DNA from 2 places in the Vreelandella sp. ssv genome. Region 2 is predicted to be linked to the other one. Evidence: predicted binding sites of a transcription regulator. Region 2 holds the regulator's gene; the other holds the start of a gene.
What was found. The regulator FliA, encoded in region 2, starts transcription of late flagellar genes. The targets are predictions, from matches to a motif close to CTAAAGTTNNNNNNNNNNCNGCCGATA.

Region 1 (7,391 bases), 840 kb from region 2:
CGCCGATGTTTTTCGTTATTACCTATTTGGCAGTGAGCAGAATATTCACGACAGTTTGGTGCCCGATATCATCATCGCGGTGGATATTTATCTTATCGCCATCGTACTGCTGATCTTTGGCTTAGGCGTCTACAGGCTATTCGTCTCCCGTATTGACCAAGCTGAAGCCAGTAATCTGCGCCACCCGTTTAACGTTGCATCGCTGGATCAGCTTAAAGACAAAATAGCCCGGGTGGTGATTCTAGCGGTGATTATTGAGTTTTTTCGCGCCGTGGTGGATATCCGCTTCGCCACACCGCTGGAGGCCATCTACTTAGCCCTTTCAGTATTGGCCCTGGCGGCCGCGCTTTATTTGATGAGCTTAGGCCACAAAGGCGAGTAAGCAAGCCTGCAATGATTGGCTAAGCTACTGCTCACCGGGTAATAGCAGTCCTTCCACGAGTCGGTTTAACTGTTGCTGGAACTGCCCGCCCGGCGAGGGCGGGTTGGGATCTGAGGTAATCACCACCGTCAGCTCACGCTCGGGAATAACATACAGCGCCTGGCCGCCATAACCACGCCCGTAATAAACCGCTTCCCCTTCTAGCTCTGTGATAAACCAGCCGTAGCCGTATCCATCGCCGGTCCACGGTGATGTGCCACGGGGCTGCCACGACTCTGCCACCCAACCTTCAGGTAGAACACGCTCGTCATTAACCACACCATCATTGCGATACAGTTCGCCTATCTCAATTAACGCCCGCGGCGAAAGCTGCATATCATTGCCGCCAAAATAGATGCCTTGGGGGTCGCGTAGCCAGGGGCGAATGGTGATATTGAGCGGATCACCTAATAAACGCTGGGCAAGGGCATGAGTAGTCTCGCCGCTGGCGTGGGTGAGTGCGGCGGAAAGCAGGTGGCTGGTGCCGGTGGAGTAGAGCATTCGCCCGCCGGGTTCATCGACAAAGGGTCGCGTCAGCGCATCATTGACCCAATTTTTACTGGCCACCCATGCACCGTAGTTGCTGCCTGAAGTACGCTCCAACCCCGCCTGCAGGGCGAGTAGGTGGGCAACGGTAATATCCCTAACTCGCGGATCCATACCGCTAGGTAGGTGCTCGCCAAAGAGCGCTACCATTGGCTGATCAGTCGATTCGATGACGCCTGCCTCAATCGCCGCACCAGTAATCGCCGCCAGCACGGTTTTCGACAGCGACTTAATATTGGCAGGTGACGCCACCCCCGGCCCACCCTGGTGAAGCTCGTGAATAATCTCGCCATCGTAGGCCACTACCACGCTGTGTACGCGTTCAAGCTGGCGGGTTTGCTGGTCTAGCGTCTGGAGTGCATTTGTAGAAGGCTCATTAGCGGCTGAAAAGGCGATAGGAAGCAACGACATAACAGCAAACGAAATAAGCAAAGCAGTAGCGCGCATCGCAACACCTTCGGTATAAGTGGCAAGGGTCCGGGGTTTAGAAGCCAAACAAGTTCCACAACACAAGCCTAGTCACTTTCTATCAGGGAAATGCAACGACATTACGCAAAAGGATAAAAAGCCTGCTAGGATGGGTGTGTTGGGTATTGAGTAAGCAAGCCTTTGATTTCCCTAAAACGCAATAAGCAAGGAGCGCCCTATGCGTAATATTATCTACATTATTGGTCTCATCGTGGTTGTGCTATTCATTCTGTCGATGCTCGGCCTGCGCTAAGCGACATAAATTAGGTTTTTTGAGCTATGTTTTAGAAAAATAGCCTAAAATAATGAACCTAAGCAAAAAACCGCCCGAAGCTCTCGCTTATGGCGGTTTTTTTATGGGCTGCTTTTATGAGCTCTTCTGATCAGCAATGCGTGGCAGCACTAGATGTTAAGCGCAGTCAGCGGCCCCTTGACCAAACATATCGAACATCAACTCACGGCCAAGGCTGGTCAAAACAAAGCGGCCATACTCATTAAAAGAGGCGGCTTCACTGGTTTCCATCACTTGCTGACAGGTAGCCCAGGCAGGTGCTGCCGCGCTGAGCGCCAAAAGTTCACGGCGGGCTAAGCCGCGCTGGGGAAGGGTAATGGTTTCTAACACATGTCCGTTAACGTAGAGCAGTTCAGCGGCAATCGATAAGCATTGGCGAAGGCTACGTTGAACATTTGCAGTAGTCGTAGGCCCATGAGGCGCTTTTAAAGGACGTTCTTTTGTCAGTTCGGGAGGCATTTTATGTTCTCCTGCGGTTAGCACCAAATCGGGCTTGTGCAGCGCATTATAAACCAAGGAGGGTATTAGACCAAGGTCTATAATTAGGCAAAAACCTCCCACTTTCGAACTCATCAACGGTAAGCCAATGTGCTACGCTCGCTGTCACGTATTTTAGCGAGTCAATAAGTCATGCAGATCAGTGTATTCGGAACCGGTTATGTCGGCCTTGTTGCGGGCGCTTGTTTAGCCGATGTGGGGCATCAAGTCACCTGTATGGATGTTAATGCTGAGCGTATCGAACAGCTTAATTCAGGCGACGTGCCGATTTTTGAGCCAGGGCTAAGCACCATTGTTACCCATAACGTAGCAGCAGGGCGTTTACGCTTTACCACCGATGCTGCCCAGGCGGTCGACAATGGCGAGCTATTATTCATCGCCGTAGGAACGCCGCCTGATGAAGATGGCAGTGCCGACCTGCGCTATGTGCTAGAGGTGGCGCGCACCATTGGTCAGCACATGGACAGCTACAAGCTGGTCATTGATAAATCCACCGTGCCGGTGGGCACTGCCGAAAAAGTCCAGGCCGCTATTAGCGAGGTTCTCGAACAGCGCGGTGTAGCACACGCGTTCGACGTTTGCTCAAACCCTGAGTTTATGAAAGAGGGAGCGGCGATTGAAGACTTTACCCGTGGCGCGCGTATTATTGCCGGCACGGAAAGCGAACGGGTAAAAGCGCATATGCAAGAGTGCTATGCCCCCTACAATCGCAACCACGAAAAACTGATGTTTATGAGCGTGCGGGCTGCCGAGCTGACCAAATACGCCGCCAATGCCATGCTCGCCACCAAAATCAGCTTTATGAACGAGATTGCCAATCTTGCTGAACGGCTGGAAGTGGACGTTGAAGATGTGCGTCGTGGCATTGGCAGCGACCCGCGTATTGGCTACCACTTTATCTACCCAGGCTGCGGCTACGGTGGCTCCTGCTTCCCCAAAGATGTACAAGCGTTGGAGCGGGCCGCGCGTCAGTTAGGCTATACGCCGGAACTGCTTAGCGCTGTTGAAGCGGTTAACTTACGCCAAAAGCAGACCCTGTTCACAAAACTGCAAGACAACTTAGGCAATCTAAGCGGTAAAACCATTGCCGTGTGGGGCTTGGCGTTTAAACCTAACACCGATGATATGCGCGAAGCACCTAGCCGCACATTGATGGAAGCACTCTGGCAGGCGGATGCTAAGGTGCAAGCGTTTGACCCAGAAGCCATGGCGGAGTGCCGGCGCATCTATGGCGAGCGCGATGACCTAATGCTGGCAGGCGACCGAATTCAAGCCGTGAAAGGCGCCGATGCCCTGGTGATTTGCACCGAGTGGAAAGAGTTCCGTAGCGTCGACTTCACCTGGCTAGCTGGCCAGTTGGTTGAAAAAGTCGTCATCGATGGGCGTAATTTATACACACCCAGTGCCGTTGAAGAGGCAGGTCTACGTTACATTGGGGTGGGGAGAAAGAGTAATTAGAATATAGCGTTACTGACAATATCTTATTAACGCTTTATACGTGAATTACGGATCGTTACTCTGAATTACGTCTTAATACGAAAAAAATAGTTAAATATTCAAGTTATAGTTCACTTAGTTGTTATATTAAGGTAGTTGTATTAGAAGTAGTGCTAAGCATCGCTCCATTAATAAGCAGTAATAGAAAGCATCAGGCGTAGCAACACGTATTTAAAAAAGGCATTGGTTTTATGGCTTCCATCTCATCACTTGGTATTGGTTCTGGCCTAGATCTCAACGGGCTATTGGATCAGTTACAAGACGCCGAACGCGGTAAACTTGAGCCGATTGCACAACAGGTCCAGTCTGAAAATGCGCAAATATCAGCCTACGGACAGTTGAAGAGCGCGCTTTCCCAATTTCAGAGTTCTGCTGAAGCACTCAACGAAGTGTCTTCATTTGAGAGCCTGACAACCAACGTTGAGGGCAGTGCTGTTAGCGCTGTTAGCAGCAATGAGGCGCAGCCTGGTCAGTACGAAGTGCAGGTTGACCGTTTAGCGACAGCAGGTAGTTTGGTGACTGAGCGCCTGGAAACAGCAGTGGAAAGTATAGTGTCGGGCGAACAGTCTTTGGATTTTACTATCGCTGATGGAAACCTGACGACTATTACTATCCCTGATGGCAGCTCTCTTAAAGATATGCGTGACGCCATCAATGAGCAGAGTGATGGTCGTCTTAATGCCTCGATTATTGATGACGGTGAAGGATATCGTCTTGCTGTAAATGCTACCGATACGGGTGCAGACGCGAGTATCGAAAGCACCAATTTTTCAAACATTCTAGCGGGTGATGCACAAACCTCCGACGTGCAGGTAGTTCAAACGGGCCAGGATGCTGAATTTAACGTCAATGGAATCGATATTGTTAGCCCCACTAATCAAGTGGAAGGTGCTATTCAAGGTGTTACCCTAAATTTAACTGAGGCTGGTGCGACGAGCACAGTGAGTGTTGAGCAGGATAACGAGGCGATGCGAGAGAAAGTCTCTGCATTTGTTGACGACTTCAACACCCTCAAAGATACCATTACTAGTTTAACAGCCTACGATCCAGAGACGGGGCAAGCGGGTGGGTTGAACGCCGATGCGACGACTCGCGCTGTTGAAAGGGAACTGCGTCAAACAATCAGCAGTGTTGTCGGTGGGGATGGCTTTAATGTTTTATCTGATATAGGTATCTCTCTCCAAGTGGATGGCAAGCTAGTTATTGATGAAGATAAATTAGATAGTATTGTTACAAATCAGCCAGATAAAATCGCGAGTTTTTTCGCAGGGAATAGCGAAGAGGGCGGCATGGCAGGTCAAATTACCGCGTCACTTGAGAGCCTTGTCGGGTCAGACGGTCGTCTTGAAAACGCTATCAGTGCATCTGAAAGGCGCGTTGATTCGTTAGAAGACCGTTTCACTACCACTGAAAGCCGTATTGAACAAACCGTAGAGCGTTATCGAACCCAGTTCCAAGCAATGGACGGTATGGTGGCACAAATGAATCAAACCAGCGCCTACTTAACCCAGCAGTTTGCAGCACTGGGACAGCAAAACCAAAGTTAAATAGATAAAAAGCTAAATTAGCTTCATGTGAAATGCCTGGCACAATGTGCTGGGCATTTTTTTGGAATAGCCTAAAAAGTCATAGCCGCTAAAGTTTTCCCCTCCACAGCCGATAATTCCCATAGATACCTTTATCTACTACTTATAAGGAACTGAGTCATGGCTTCGATAACTGCACTTGGTGTGGGTTCTGGTCTGGATCTCTCTGGCTTGGTGGATCAGCTTAAAGCGGCCGAACGCCAAAAGCTTGTACCTATTCTAGAGCAGCAAAGTGCTCAGAAAACCAAAATATCTGCTTATGGGCGCCTAGAATCAGCGATGGATAGGGTGCAAGCCTCTATTGCTGCGCTGAATGAGGCCTCTACGTTTAAGCAGCAAAAAAGCACCGTGACGGGCGATGGCGTATTGGCGACCGCAGGCGAAACCGCGAATGCCGGGCGCTATGAAGTGACCGTTACCCAATTGGCACGCGCAGGCAGCGCTGCTTCTAATAGCGTGGCGCTAGACCAAGAACTAACAGCAGCCGATGCAACGCTGACGCTTAACTTCGGTGCTGGCGCTACGCAAACAAGCTACGACGTTGCTATTTCAGCAGGTAGCACACTGGCTGATGTTCGTGACCAAATCAACGCGGATAAAGAGGCTGGTGTCACTGCTTCTATCGTAAATGATGGCACCGGGTACCGCTTAGCGCTGAGCTCAAAAGAGACGGGCCAAGATGCTTCACTGGAGAGTTTCTCAGGCTTGGCATCGCTGACCATGGATGCAGCCACCCAACGTTCAGGTCAAGACGCCGAGCTGAATGTCAATGGCATTGCTATCACCAGTAAAACCAACCGCGTTGAAGAGGCCATCCAAGGCGTAACGCTTGACCTCACGGCGGTGTCTGGTGATCCCGTTACGCTGTTGATTGAGCGTGATGAAGGGGCGCTGAGAGAGGCGATTGATAATTTTGTAAGCAACTACAACGAAATGAAATCCACCGTTGATCGAATGACGGCATACAACGGTGAAGGCGAAACATCAGGCGAATTAGTGGGCGACCGAACTGTTCGTACGATTGAAGACCGCCTGCGCCGGGATATAACAGACACCCTCGGCACCGGCGATCTTTCACGTCTTTCACAACTGGGCATCGCCATTGATGAAAAGGGGCGATTAAAGGTCGATGAGGATAAGTTGGACGATGCAGTCGCCAACAACCCCGAGGGGCTATCTGCCTTCTTTGCGGGCGAAACCGAAGAAGGTGGCTTTGCAGGGCGCTTAAACGCCACGCTTGAAGCCATCACTGCAGAAGATGGCATTATTCAAAGCTCGGTGAATAGTGCGGAGCAGCGAGTTGACAGCCTGGATGTGCGTAAGCTGCGTATGGAAGCAAGTATTGAGCGAAGCACTGAGCGTTACCGCAAGCAGTTTGGGCAACTGGATGGCTTGATCGCGCAAATGAACTCTATGAGTAGCTACCTCTCCCAGCAGTTCAGCGTGCTGAGTAATATGCAGAATAATAATTAAAATGCTTTACAGTAATTTACATAAAAAAGAGTAATTTTTTCTAAAGAAATCGGTGGGCCTGCCGTTAATTATAATAACGGCGACGCAAGCGCCGCTAAGCAGGCCACATGGCCAGTTAAATTTCGAGGAGCACTCACATGTCTGTAATCAACACTAACATTACTGCCCTGATTGGCCAGAACAACCTGTCCAACTCACAGGCCATGCTAGCTAAAGCGCAAGAGCGTCTATCATCTGGCCTGCGCATTAACAGCGCGTCAGACGATGCTGCTGGCCAAGCCATTGCCAACAAAATGACTGCCCAGATCAAAGGCATGGATCAAGCTAGTCGTAACGCTAGCGACGGTATCTCTTTGGTTCAGACCATGGAAGGTGGCCTTGACCAAATCAACGACAACCTACAGCGTATTCGTGAGCTAGCGGTACAAGGTGCCAACGACACCAATGCTGCAGAAGATCGTGATGCCATCGTAACCGAGATTAACGAGCGGTTAGCTGAAATTGATCGTGTGGCTGAAAGTAACAACTTCAACGGCACAAGCCTGCTAAATGCTAGCGGTAGTCTGAGTATTCAGGTGGGCTCCAATACTACTGACCAAGATGTTATTGC
Region 2 (7,391 bases):
TCTCGATACGTAATACAAACTGACTAATGGCTTCCGGGGAGGGCGTCACGCCTGCTTGATAAGCGCCTCCATTCACCCAGAGCACAATGCCATGGGCGCGAAACAGCTTCATCCAAGTGGCCGCCTGCTCATGGAGTAGCTGCTGGGGGCTATGCGGTTCACTGCGCGCTCGGGCACTCAGTACAAGGCTATCCTGTACGCGCTGTAAGTAGCGCGCCTCTTGACGCGCCCGCAGTAGCAGCATGCGCTGCGTGGCCATTTGCACTAAGGTGCGAACAGCATCGCGCACCGAGGGATCAACCGAATGCGGAATTGCCGAGTGGCAAAACACTAAGCCCCACAGGCCAGTGTCCCCTTGCATGGCTAAACTGAGCGAGCCACGTACTCCCATGCGCTGTAAATAGCGCTGCCTTTCTGGGGCAGGGGCACGTAAAAAACTGCCGCGCAAGCGTGTGGCAGCGCAAGCGGGCTTTAGCGTTTCAGGGGAGGCATTTGCATCTTCAATCAACCGCACGGGGTGATTTTCATAGCTTTGCCGCAAAACGCTAGGGAAGTCACTGGCGGGAAAACGCTGACCCAGTAGCGAAGGCAACTGCTCTCCCAGCGCTTCAGCGACCATCAAGCCATGCCAATCGCTATCGAAATGGCACACGCTGACACGGTCATGACCGGTGAGCTGTTGAATGGCATTGACTAGGGAGTCGAGCAGTTCCTCTTGATGAGTCGATTCAGCCAAATGCATCAACCGCTCGTTCACCGTCCCCAGTAGACGGCGTTTTCCAAGAGGGTTAAGTGGCTCAATCTCAACAATGACTTGCTTATCTTCTCGGTAAGCATGCAGTTGAAAACGTACGCTGCTGTGTTTAGGTCGAATAAACGCCAACGGCCCGGGCAGGCGCTGCTGCCCCTGAAGCTCACGACGCACTCGCTGGCTAAGACGTTTTCCCAACACGCAGGCAAGACTTAACTTCCCGTTTTCAGGGCATTCTATACCGGTCAAGCGGGTGAAGTTTGTGCTGGTAGCTTGAATACGTCGGCAATCAACATCTAATACCAACAAAGCACCAAACGACTGCAATAGCGGGCGGTACATGGACACAGGCGTGGCCTCAAGAATCTATTCACCCTTCGACCTGCTGCCTGAGCAACAGCTCTACGCGCCGGTTGGCCGCTCGGCCATCTGCGGTTGCGTTCGGTTCCATGGGTTGGGTATCAGCATAGCCGACAGCCCGCATACGAGAAATATTGAACCCTTGGCGCTCTAAATGCCGTACAACGGCGATCGCCCGCGCTGATGAAAGCTCCCAGTTAGAGGGGAAGCGGGCTGTCGAAATGGGTACGCTATCGGTATGGCCTTCTACCGAAATTTGCCCGTCAAAACCGTTGAGCACATCCATAAGACGTTCGATAACGCTACGCCCCTGAGTGGTCAACACTGCTTGGCCGCTGGGAAATAACAAGCTGGTATCAATTCTCAGCGTAACGCCTTCGCGGCCTTGCGATACGCTTACACCAGGAATATTGAGCCCAGCAAACTGCGGCTGCAATCCTTCGTGGCGGGGCTTAATACCGGTGGCCAGAGACGCTAGCGGCAACGATGATACAGCGCTAGCTGAACGCATGAAAGCAGTATCAGCGGCTTCACCGCCACCCGGGGGCGTCATCGAAAGCAGTAGCACGAAAAGCGTGATGAGCAGCGTCAGCACATCAAGATAGCTGGTTAGCCAACCCTCATCACCATCGCCTGGCGATGGTGTCATTTCCAGTGCATGGCGTGTATCACGGTCTAACATGGTGGCTATCCTTTAGCCGCCGAGCTCACCGACGAGTCAGGTCTTGGCTTGACACTATTATCACGAATTTCATCGTGGTAATTAGCCACAAAAGAGTTAAGGGTTTCTTCAATAAACGAGGGCAAACGACGTTTGGTAATCAGTGAAATACCTTCCAGCACCATGTTCATGGTAATCAACCGCTCTTCGGTACGCCGCTCTAGTTTCACTGCAATCGGCTTAAACACTAAGTTAGCGAGTAAAATGCCATAAAAGGTGGTCAGCAGTGCCACCGCCATGCGGGGGCCGATCACCTGCAGATCGCCAGCATCCATCACCTCCAGCATATTCACCAGTCCCACCAAGGTACCGATCATGCCAAACGCGGGGGCATAGGTGGCCATGGTACGAAATATTTGTGCTTCGGCATGCTCACGTGCTTTTAGGCGGGCAATGCGCCAGCGCAGCATGTCAAAAATCTCATCCTCTTTAGTGTTGGCAATCACCAACTGGATGCCGGTGCGTAAAAAAGGATTGCGCGTATGCTCCAGCTCACGCTCGACCGCGCGCACATCCCCTTTAAACCAGAGTCGCGACATATCCACCAGTTCGCGGATATCGTCACGCATATAGGTATTTTCACGCCGGAACACCAAGCCCACCAAACGTACGACACGGAGCACTTCTTTTAGCGGATAACTGATAAAGGTCGCCGCCAATGTACCGGTCACCACAATGGCCAGCCCCGGTAAATTGATGAAGCTTTCGGGGGACTCTGCGGTAAAAAACAGCACGCTCACCAGCAGCAGTATGCTGGCAAATATGCCTATTAACGTCGAAGGATTCATCCACGGCTCCTTGCCGGTCACAAGTGAGTAAACAAGAGGTGTTATGCGGAGTCGTGTAAACGCGCGCGTAAACGACTCACGGCTTGGCTATGCAGTTGAGAAACGCGTGATTCCGTTACACCCAACACAGCCCCTACTTCCTTGAGGTTGAGCTCTTCCTGGTAATAGAGCGCCATTAACAACTTTTCACGCTCGGGCAGCGCTTCTATTGCGTCAATCAAGGTTTGCCGCTGCTGGCCATCTAGCAACTGTTCAAACGGTGAATGACTCAGCTCGTTACTCACCGGCTCACCGCCATCGGCCACCAGCTCTTCAAAGGGCAGCAGTTGACCGCTATTAGTGTCATTGAGAAGCTGCTGATATTCACTCAACGGCATCTCAAGATGGTGGGCAATTTCGCTCTCTTCCGGTGCTCGACCCAGCTGTTGTTCTAATTGACGAACGGCGCTATCTACCGCTCGTGCTGAGCGGCGAACGCTGCGGGGCAGCCAGTCTCGAGTGCGCAACTCGTCCATCATCGCACCACGAATACGCTGGCTGGCAAAGGTCGCAAACGTCGCGCCTTGAGTAGCATCAAAGCGACCGAGCGCTTCTAATAGCCCTACCATCCCGGCTTGAACAAGGTCATCGAGCTCAATGCTGGCTGGCAAACGGACCTGAAGCGTCAAGGCCTGACGTCGCACCAGTGGCATGTATTGCGTCAACAGCTCACTCTGTTTGATTCTGCCTTGTGCTGTGTACATCCTCTCGCCTCGCGGCTATACAGCCTTCACTGATAGTTCACAATCATTTGCAGCCCCTGCACACGAACCGGCCGCTGGCCGGGGCGTAAGGCAAAGCGAAAATGCAATGGCGCATCTGCCGCTCGCCCCGCCAGTGCGGTGGTTGAGCCACGCATACCCGTTAACGCAACGCACTGCTCAGGATGGCATAACCAGGCGTTTAACAGCGCATCGGGGGGATATTGAAACTGCCACTGAATACGCTCAAGCTGTCCTGATCTAAGAGTAGCAACGGCGGGAGGGGCAGCGGTTTGACTAGCACTTGTCCGATCACTCATCGCCACCATCAGCCCGGGGATCTGGGTACTCCAACTACCGCTTGCCGCCTGAGCACTCGCCGCTAACCCTGTCAGTAGCAGTCCGATTAGTAGTAACGCAATCTGCACCTTCACTCCTCTTGATAACCAGCTTAGCATGCTTGGTCTCCTCGGCGGAGGTCACTCATCGTGCAAGTACCAGTAGTTCCATATTTAAGTAGTACTCGGCGGCTCCACGCAAGTTATCAAGCAACCCCTGGCGCGGCAAATGTGGCTCGTGAAGCGCCAGTAAACGGCGCGGCCCACCCCGTTCATTTAGCTGACGTAATGTCCGGTACATAGCGGCAAAGGCATCGGCATCGCTGCTGATCCAAAGTGCCCAACGGCTGTATTGATCACACAACTGAGCCAGGTCAGACGTTTCTGCCATGGCGATATGTATGTCCCAGTCATCAGGATCACCGGCCCAGCTTCGACCTAGCGTAGACCATTGCCCCAAGCGGGCTTTAACCTTATTCACCTGGGCTGCACCACTACCCGGCAATCCGACCACAATCAGCGGAATTTTAGGCTGGGGCGGCGCCATCGCTGCTGGTTCTTCGGCCATTGCTGCGGTCGGCGTTAAAAGAGAAGCAATCTGTTCAGGTTCAGACACATGCTCTGCCGCCGCAACATCAACAGCTCCCTCAGCCTGCTGCTGTTGTCGCTGCAGGTTGGCCCACTTGCGCAGTCCCGAGGCTTGATCTTGTTCGCTCACGCCACGCCCTCGCGACTAATACTGCTCATTTGGCGAATCGCATCCCGCGCCATAAATGCATAGACCAGCGCATCAAGCATACCGGTATCGCGACGGCGTCGGCTCGTGCCCGTCAGGTTGAGCAAGTCGCCGCGCAGTGTCTGCGCTCCCTCATCATCAGCGACATCGAGATGCCCCGCGACCGATGCCATACCGCTGGCCATTAACAGGCGTACTTCGGCGTTTACATCACCGCTATCGGCCTCTTTTAACTGCTGCCACGCGCGGCGCGTCAACGCTGCTAAACCGTCGCTCTGCAGTTGCGTTATCAGTAGCGAGAGCACCTCTGCTCCCAGCCGTGCCGGGGTAAGCCAATAACGCCGCGCCACGACTTTGGCACTTTCAGGGTCGCGAATTTCCCCACACCAGGCGAGCAGAGAAAGGCCGGAGGCGTCCTCTACTTCGGCGTAAGCGGTCCAAAGCTGCACGGGCTGTCCTCGAAAACGTAAGCCCACATGGTGCGTCAGCACACTGTCATTAAATAATTGGCGAATGGTCTGGCGCTCGTGGTGAAAGCGTACGCGATGACTAGGGGACACTTGGCTGATCCAGGTCAAATGCTCGGCTTCTAGCCACGCCAGCGCATCAGGCTCGGGTAAGCGTGGCAATAAATGTACCGCGACACCGCTTGCTTCCGTCAGCGCGGCTAGGCGCGGCTGCCACCCAGCCGCGTGGCGATGCTGCAGCCAGGGTAGCGCCAGCCAAGCGCCCTCTGTGTCTAACCCAATATCGGGCATCGCCCAGTCGCAGCCGCGCTCATTGCGCCGAGCTGACCATGCCATTCCCAACGTTGTATTGGCGGCTGGGTAATGGGCCAATAGGGCATCTAAACGCTCTTCTTGGAGACGACCCGGTAGTGACGCTAAATCCCAGGTTGCTTCTAATTCCGCAAATCCCGTAACGCGTTGGCGCAGCCGCGCCAGCAACGACGACAAGCGACGCCCTTGCCCGAGAACATCCCGAGACCAGCGTGGCATTCCCATTGGGGTGTCAGCACTGTGCGCTCGTTCGCGCTGCGGCGTTGCCGTGTTGAGCGCTTGATCAACGAGGACGTCGGGAGCAGCAATCGCCATATCTTCAGGCACCTGCTGACCGTTGGAACCAAACAGCACGCGCATTCCATGACGCATGACAATGTCGAGTACCGGTGCTAGGCGGCCTGCCTCATCCTGCTTGGTAATAATGCAGTCATCTAACTCTGCGCCTACCGCTCGGGCGGCCTGGCGATAACGCAATACGACCTCTTCGAGGGTTTCCGGCTGACTGGCAGCATTGAGCAGTAGCACTAGGCGCACCCGTGAGCGTCCGCCCTGAAGGTGGGCAATCTGCTCGATGACGCGCTGGTCACGCTGGCTCATGCCCACGGTGTCGATAATCACCCACTGCTTGCCCTGCAGGCGACCTAGCAGGTCGTCAATGGGCTGTTCGGCATCCAGTGCATACATGGGCGTGTCCAGCAAACGCGCATAGATGCGTAGCTGCTCATGGGCACCAATCCGGAAACTGTCAGTCGTCACCAGCGCCACTGGGCGGGTGCCATGTCGCATGACAAAACGCGCGGCCAGCTTAGCGGTGGTGGTGGTTTTCCCTACCCCCGTTGGTCCTACCAGGGCAACAATCCCGGTTTGGTCGAAAAAGCTTGGCTCATCACTTAGCACACAGAGGCGATCCATTAACTGCTGGCGCAGCCACTGCAGCGGCGCGCCGTTATCACCACCTACTGCGATTAATGGCTCAGGTAATCCCGCCAGCAGCTCATCAGCGAGCTCGCTGCTAAAGCCGACATTCCATAGCAGTTGGCGCAGCCGCGCAGCGGTTCCCGCAGGCGGCTCCTGGGGAGTGGGAGCAGCCTTAGCTGACTGGCTACTGGCCAGCAGAGCGCGCATATCCTGCATCTCTTGCAGTAAGCGCTCACTCATCGTCTGCATCGCATCTTGCGCTGGCGGGGCTGCCAGCGTTTCGGGAGGACTAGGCTCTGGTGAAGGCTCAAAATGGTCAATGGCTTCGTCCGCCATGGCCAGAATCTCAACGCCCCCTTCAGTGCGCCGATTAGCGACAATCAGGGCATCTTCACCGAGCGTCTCGCGCACTTGGCGCATTACATCACGACTATTGGCTCCCACGAAACGTCTAACGCTCATGACTTACCCTTTGCCTATGCTGGAAATGGATGACGCTAGCCTATCACGGCATACGATGATCAACGTCCGCCTACCAGCGTAGTTACCCTTAATGTGCGGTCATCGGGAATTTCCGCCTGAGACAGCACCGACATATGGCGTAAACGACGGCGTAAGAAACGCGACAATACTGCTCGCAGCGAGTGCTGCACGATCAGCACCGGTGGTTCGCCAGAACTTTCATGTCGCTCTAAGGCCTGCTGGGCCTGGGTCATCAGTGTCTCTGCCAACCCGGGCTCCATCGCACCGTTGCCATTCATGGCCTGCACCAACACTTGTTCTAACTGGGCATCCAGGCCCATTACATTGAGTGTCTCCTGCCCGGCAAACCACTGCTGGACAATCGCCCTGCCCAGGGAAACACGCACTAACGCCGTTAGCTCGTTAGGATCTTTTTGCTGGCTGGCGTACTCCGCTAATGTATCCAAAATGGTGCGCATATCGCGAATAGAGACATCTTCATCCAGCAGGTTTTGCAAAATACGCTGCAACACCGTCAGCGAAATGGCTTTCGGAATCACTTCTTCGACCAGCGCTTTCTGGTCATCACCCATTTTATCCAGCAGCTTCTGCACTTCCTGACGCCCCAGCATTTCCGGCGAATGGCGATGCAGCAGATGATTCAAGTGGGTCGCGATCACCGTACTGGCGTCCACCACGGTGTAGCCGTAAACCTGAGCATGCTCACGCTGATTGCTGTCAATCCAAACAGCGGGCAAGCCAAAGGCGGGATCTTGGGTATGGGTGCCCTGCAAC

Region 1: fliD (flagellar filament capping protein FliD) is a predicted target of FliA. The motif match lies at 5,358-5,384, and genes of this name have one in related genera.

What each region holds. Positions count from the first base shown of each region.
Region 1 covers NZ_CM182545.1:3,554,151-3,561,541, reverse strand. Annotated here, with positions in the region: gene AC5TBW_RS16220 (YqhA family protein) at 1-382, shown strand, start outside; gene AC5TBW_RS16215 (serine hydrolase domain-containing protein) at 407-1,414, opposite strand; gene AC5TBW_RS16210 (hypothetical protein) at 1,845-2,186, opposite strand; gene AC5TBW_RS16205 (UDP-glucose dehydrogenase family protein) at 2,358-3,683, shown strand; gene fliD (flagellar filament capping protein FliD) at 3,914-5,269, shown strand; gene fliD (flagellar filament capping protein FliD) at 5,429-6,781, shown strand; gene AC5TBW_RS16190 (flagellin N-terminal helical domain-containing protein) at 6,919-7,391, shown strand, end outside.
Region 2 covers NZ_CM182545.1:109,022-116,412, reverse strand. Annotated here, with positions in the region: gene AC5TBW_RS00540 (sensor domain-containing diguanylate cyclase) at 1-1,093, opposite strand, end outside; gene AC5TBW_RS00535 (OmpA/MotB family protein) at 1,122-1,793, opposite strand; gene AC5TBW_RS00530 (motility protein A) at 1,799-2,620, opposite strand; gene AC5TBW_RS00525 (RNA polymerase sigma factor FliA) at 2,662-3,363, opposite strand; gene AC5TBW_RS00520 (flagellar protein FlhE) at 3,390-3,818, opposite strand; gene AC5TBW_RS00515 (hypothetical protein) at 3,844-4,416, opposite strand; gene flhF (flagellar biosynthesis GTPase FlhF) at 4,413-6,596, opposite strand; gene flhA (flagellar biosynthesis protein FlhA) at 6,656-7,391, opposite strand, start outside.